2 regions of the Methylobacterium sp. UNCCL125 genome follow, and region 2 is predicted to be linked to the other one. Evidence: predicted binding sites of a transcription regulator. Region 2 holds the regulator's gene; the other holds the start of a gene.
What was found. Region 2 encodes PhoB, which activates phosphate uptake and scavenging genes when phosphate is short. Its sites were predicted from a motif close to TGTCATNNANCTGTCAT; they were not measured.
Positions count from the first base shown of each region.

Region 1: a site for PhoB is predicted at 1,956-1,972, ahead of BM396_RS22110 (Orn/Lys/Arg family decarboxylase). Genes of this name have one in related genera too.

Region 1 covers NZ_FPBW01000023.1:9,016-12,220, reverse strand. The annotation lists gene BM396_RS22110 (Orn/Lys/Arg family decarboxylase) at 1-1,907, opposite strand, end outside; gene BM396_RS22105 (hydroxyacid dehydrogenase) at 2,126-3,106, opposite strand.
Region 2 covers NZ_FPBW01000013.1:121,169-124,373, reverse strand. The annotation lists gene pstB (phosphate ABC transporter ATP-binding protein PstB) at 1-265, shown strand, start outside; gene phoU (phosphate signaling complex protein PhoU) at 384-1,103, shown strand; gene phoB (phosphate regulon transcriptional regulator PhoB) at 1,292-1,987, shown strand; gene BM396_RS15100 (protein-disulfide reductase DsbD family protein) at 2,135-3,205, opposite strand, start outside.

The DNA.
Region 1 (3,205 bases), on a different contig from region 2:
ACGAATTCCGGCATGGCCTCCTCCAGCGGGACGTTGTCGTCGTGGAGCCGCTTGAAGGCGACGAGGCCCGAGATCAGCGTGCCGGCCTTGGAGGATTCGACCCCCGGGGTCAGCAGGAAGAGCAGCGAGTTCAGGTCGTTCTTCTCGGCGACGATCCGGTTCTCACGCAGGTACTGGGCCACGATCGGCGCCGGCACGCCGTGCTGGGCGTAGGCCCCCGTGTGCCGGTCGAAGCCGGGGGTGAGCACGGTGAGCTTGTTCGGGTCGGTGATCGCGTAGCCCGGCGCCACGTGGGTGAAGCCGTGCCAGCGGGCGCCCGGCTTCAGCTCCCAGTGGCGCGGCGTGGCGGCGAGCTCGTCGGTCGGCACGCTCTCCCACGGCACCTCGGCCCCGTCGGCATTCACCGTCACGTCCGGCACGAAGGGGTCGAAGAACCAGCGCCTTGCGGGATCGCGCTCGTTCTCCTCGAATTCCCGCCGGATCGCCCGGACCTTCTTGCGCCACTCGATCCCGAGCCGGATCGTGTCGTCCCACAGGATCATGCCGGAGCGGCCCTTCATCATCTGGGCGCCGACATCGAGGGAGGCGAAGAGCGGGTAGAAGGGCGACGTGGAGGCGTGGACGAGGAAGCTCTCGTTGAGCCGCTTGTGCTCGACCCGCCGGGTCTGGCCGCGGATATGCCCGTCGCGGGTGTGGATCTGCGAGGCCTGGGAGAAGCTCGCGAGCTGCTTGTGGGTCGATTGCGTGGCGACGATGCCGGGCGAGGTCTCGTCGAGGCCGGTCAGCCCCATGGCGAAGCGGCGGGCGTAGAGCGGGTGGAACTTCATGAAGCCCGCCCAGGCCTCGTCGAACAGGATGTAGTCGCAGAGGTGGCCGATCTTCTCCAGGATCTCCTGGGCGTCGTAGATCGTGCCGTCGTAGGTGCACTGCTCGATCACCGCGACGCGGAACGGCCGCTCCCGGCGCCACGCCTCGGGATCGGTCACCAGCGGGTTCCGGCGGATCTTCTCCCGGATCCGGGTCTCGTCGAGGGCCTCATGATACATGGGGCCGATCAGGCCGTAGGCGTTCCGGTCCGTTTCCAGAAAGATCGGGATGCCGCCGCCCAGGAACAGGGCGCCGTGATGCGCCGCCTTGTGGTTGTTGCGGTCGAACAGGACGAGGTCGTCCTCCGCGATCAGCGAGGACAGGACGATCTTGTTGGAGGCCGAGGTGCCGTTGAGGACGAAGTAGGTCTTCTCGGCCCCGAAGATCTTCGCGGCCTCCTTCTGGGCCTTCAGCGCCGGGCCCTCGTGGGTCAGCAGGTCGCCGAGGTCGAGGACCGAGTTGTCGAGGTCGTCGCGGAAGATCGCTTCCCCCAGGTGCTCCACGAAGATCCGGCCGATCGGCGACCGGTTGTAGAAGATGCCGCCGTTGTGGCCCGGACAGGTCCAGAGCTGGTTGCCCTTCTCGGCGTAGTCGACGAGCGCGCCGAAGAACGGCGTCTTGAGGGTCTGGGCGTATTGCGTGACCCGGCTGACGAGGCCGCGGGCGATGAATTCCGGCGTCTCCTCCGCCAGGAAGATGTAGCCGTCGATGAAATCGAGCAGTTCGACCGGGATGTCCTCCAGCCGCTTGCGGCGGACCATGATGACGATCGGCATCTCCAGGCCGCGCTTGCGCATCATGTCGATGAGGGCGGCGGCCTTGCCGTCGAGGCCGCGCTTGCCCCAATCGACCACGAGGCAGCCCACCGCGGCGTCGGTCTGCACGGCGATGGCCGCGTCCTCGACCCGCCGGGCGCGCACCACCTCGAAGCCGCGCTGCTCCACGGCTGCCACGATCTGATTGACGCGCGCCCCTTCGAGATCGTCCGGATCGAAGGCGGGGGCGCACATCAGGACCGTGAAGCGACGGTGGAAGTCCATGGAGCCCTCTCTGGCCTCGGATGCAGCGCGTGGCTTTCCGGCCCGTCTGCGACGATTGCATGACAACGTGCGCGGCGGGCGGTCGTGGTGCGGACGAAAGGGCGTGATCCGGGCGCGGTCGGAGCCGTTGGACCGCGGCCTTCCCACCCGCGCCCTCATCCTGAGGTGCCGGTCGGAGATCGGTCGCGCGGCCCGCGGCGGCAACCCGTCTCAGGGTATCACAGGGCGCGCCGCCGCGCCCAGACATCCGGATTGACCAGTCCGCCCGGCCGCCGGCCCGCCAGCACGTCGACCACGCGGCCGGCGGCGGTCTCGGCGGTGCGGATCAGGGCCGACCCGGTGGAACCGCCGACATGGGGCGTCAGGATCGCCCGCGCCTGACGGGCGAGGGGGTGGTCGGCCGGCAGGGGCTCCTGGGCGAAGACATCGAGCCCGGCGCCCGCGATCGTGCCGGATTCCAGCGCCTCCACCAGGGCCGCCTCGTCGATCAGGCCGCCGCGGCTGGTGTTGATCAGGAAGGCGTCCCGCTTCATCCCGGCGAGCTGGTCCCGGCCGATCAGGCCGCGGGTGGCCGGGGTCAGGGGCACGTGCAGGGAGACGATGTCGGCCTCCGCGAGGAGCGCGTCCACCGAAGGAGCCCGCAGGGCACCGGCATTGGCGAAGTCGGCGTCCGGCCGGCTCGGGCCGTAGGCCAGCACCCGCAGGCCGAGGGCCGTGCCGAGCCGGGCCGTCGCCTGCCCGATCGCCCCGAAGCCGACGAGGCCCAGCGTCAGGCCGGCCAGCTCGATCAGGCGGGCGGTGAACTTGAAGCTGTCGTCCCCGCGCCGGACCGAGCGGTCGGCCTCCGGCAGGGCCTTGGCCAGGGCGAAGATCAGCGCCAGCGTCTGCTCGGCCACCGAGACGGCGTTGGCGCCGGGCGTATTGACCACCACGATCCCGGCCTCGGTCGCCTCGGCGGTGGCGACGTGGTCGGTGCCGGTGCCGTGCACGCCGATCACCCGCAGGGCCGGGGCCGCTGCGATGGCGCGGGCCGGGAAGCCGGTGTTGCGGGTGATGACGGCGACGCACGGGGCGGCCTCGCGGGCCAGGGTCTCGGGATCGGTGCCGCTCGCCGGACGCGGCTCCAATCCGGCCGCCCGCAGCCGGTCGAGGCCCGCCGCGTGGATCGGCTGGACGATGAGGCACGGACCGGTGATCACGGGAAAACCTCTGCACTAGAGGAGGGGTGACAGGCACGTTTCGCGCCGGGCCCGTCTAGGCGGGGTGGGCAACCCTGGCAACCGGGCGCCCCGGTCTCC
Region 2 (3,205 bases):
GCGCCCGGAGGTGATCCTGTTCGACGAGCCGACCTCGGCCCTCGACCCGATCTCCACCGGCCGCATCGAGGAGCTGATCGAGCAGTTGCGCGACGAGTTCACCATCGTGATCGTCACCCACAACATGCAGCAGGCGGCGCGCATCTCGCAGTTCACCGCCTTCATGTATCTGGGCCAGCTGATCGAGTTCGGTCCGACCAACCGGATGTTCATGAACCCGACGGAACGCCGCACCCAGGACTACATCACCGGCCGGTTCGGCTAGTCTGCCTGGACGCTCCGGTCTCGGGGAAGGCCGTCCGGTCGCCGCATCCGCGGAGGGCCGGCGGGTCCCCGAGGGCCTCCCCGGAGCGCCGCCCCCGGGACCCATCGAAGGATTCGCCATGCCCGGCCATATCGTCACCTCCTACGACACCGACCTGGAGAACCTGCGTCGCTCGATCTCGGAGATGGGCGGCGTGGCCGAGAAGATGACCGCGGAGGCGACGGACGCCCTCGTGCGCCGGGACGACACGCTCGCCCAGGCGGTGATCGTCGCCGACAAGCGCCTCGACGCCCTGCAGCGGGACATCGAGGAGCGCGCCGTGCTGTTGATCGCCCGGCGTCAGCCCCTGGCGATCGATCTGCGTGAGACGATCTCGGCGATCCGCGTCTCCGGCGACCTCGAGCGGATCGGCGACCTCGCCAAGAACGTCGCCAAGCGGGTGGTGGCGATCTCCGATCAGGCGCCGGCCCAGAAGATCGTTCTCGGCGTGCGCCACATGAGCGACCTCGCGGAGGGCCAGCTCAAGGACGTTCTCGACGCCTATGCGAGCCGCGACGTCCAGGCAGCCCACGATGTCTGGGAGCGGGACGGCGAGATCGACGCCCTGTACAATTCGCTGTTCCGCGAGCTCCTGACCTACATGATGGAGGATCCGCGCAACATCTCGTTCTGCACGCATCTTCTGTTCTGCGCCAAGAACGTCGAGCGGATCGGCGACCACACCACCAACATCGCCGAGACGATCCATTATCTCGCCACGGGCGAGGCCCTGGCGGGCGACCGGCCGAAGAACGATGCGTCGAACTATGCGACCGTGGACGGGGTGCCGGCTCCGTAAGCGGGCCGCCCCCGGTCCAGGCGTCGGCCTGCGCGCGCTCCTGTGGGGCGCCGCCGGAGAATCGGAGCGTGCGGGTTGAGGCTGAGCGGCGCCTCCTGCACCCTCCGCCTGCCCGCCGGCTCCAAGGAGAGTCGGCGCGCCTGCAGGCCGTATGGCGCCGCTTCGTGAACGGATCTTCGAACGTGAGCATGCAAGTCCTGATCGTCGAGGACGAGGAGGCGCTGACCACGCTGCTGCGCTACAATCTGGAAGCCGAGGGCTTTCTGGTGGATTCCGCGGCTCGCGGCGACGACGCGGAGCTGCTCCTGGCGGAGCGGATCCCCGATCTCGTCCTGCTCGACTGGATGCTGCCCGGCCTGTCGGGCATCGAGCTGTGCCGGCGGATCCGGGCGCGCCGGGAGACCGAGCGGCTGCCCGTGATCATGCTCACCGCCCGGGGCGAGGAGGGCGACCGGATCCGCGGTCTCGGGACGGGCGCCGACGACTACATCGTCAAGCCGTTCTCCGTCCCGGAACTGCTTGCCCGGATCCGCGCGCTGCTCCGCCGGGCCAAGCCCGCGCATGTCTCGGACCGGCTGGCGGCGGGCGACCTCGAACTCGACCGCACCGGCCATCGCGTCCGCCGCGGCGGCGAGGAGCTGCATCTCGGTCCCACAGAGTTCCGTCTGCTGGAATTCCTGATGCTGGCGCCGGGCCGGGTCTTCTCCCGCGAGCAGCTCCTCGACGGGGTCTGGGGACACGACGTCTACATCGACGAGCGCACGGTCGACGTCCATGTCGGGCGGCTGCGCAAGGCACTGAACGGCCCGCGCCAAGCCGACCCGATCCGCACGGTCCGCGGCTCGGGCTACGCCTTCGACGAGACGTTCTCGCTCGACGCTTGAGACGGGCGCGAAGCGTTCCGGGGCAAAGCGTTCCGGGCCGGAGGCCGGTCGGCCGCGCCGCCCGCCCGCGCGCAGCGAAGGGAGCCGGGGACGTTCGAGGTCCGCGGATGCTGCGAGGCCCGGCGGGCCCCCGGGCCTCGCGCAGATTCAGCGGGTCAGCGCCGCGCTCCGGCCGGACGCGACCGGCACGACGTCGAGCGCCGCCAGAACCGTCCCCTCGGTGAGGATCTGCGGAAGCACCTGAGGCGCTCCGGTTCCGGTATAGAGGAGGTAGAGCGGCACGCCGCTGCGCCCGTGCTTCTCCAGCAGACGGGTGATCTCGGGATTCTGGTTGGTCCAGTCGCCCTTCATGTAGGTCACGCCGCGCTCGGCCATCGCGGCCCGCACGGCCTTGGTGTTGAGGGAGGTCGCCTCGTTCACCGCGCAGGTGATGCACCACGCGGCGGTCATGTCCACGAAGACGGGGCGGTGCGCGTCCACCAGGGCGTCGAGACGCGCTTGAGTGAAGGGCTCGACCCCGTCGGCGGCGGCCTGCGCCGACGGCGCGGCGCGGTCCCGCGGAAGGGTCACGGCGAGGGCCGCCACGGCGACCAGCGCGAGGGCCGCAGCGACCCGCGCGACCCGGCCCGCCCCGGGCGCGGCGGCGCGGCCGTGTTCCCAGGCCCAGGCGGCGAAGCCCACCAGGACGAGGCCGATCAGTGCCGCCAGCAGCCCACGCGGATCGACCTGCTGCGCCAGAACCCAGATCAGCCAGGCCACGGTGGCGTAGACCGGGAAGGCCAGGACCTGCTTGAGGGTCTCCATCCACGCGCCCGGCCGCGGCAGCGCCCGCAGGGCCGGCGGCCAGAGGGTCAGCACCAGGAAGGGCAGGGCGAGGCCGAGGCCGAGGCTCGCGAAGACGGCGAGCGCGACACCGGCACTCTGCGTCAGCGCGAAGCCCACCGCCGAGCCCATGAACGGCGCCGTGCAGGGGGTCGCCACCAGGGTCGCCAGCACACCCGTGAAGAACGAGCCGCTCAGGCCGGCACGCCGGGTCAGGCCGTCTCCGAGGCCGGCGAGCCGGCCGCCGACATGGACCACCCCGGACAGGCTCAGGCCCATCGCGAACAGCAGATAGGCGAGCGCTGCGACCATGGCGGGCGATTGCAGCTGGAAGCCCCAGCCGATCGCGGCCCCGCCACCCTTCAGGGCGATCAGCAGGGATGCGAGGCCGAGGAA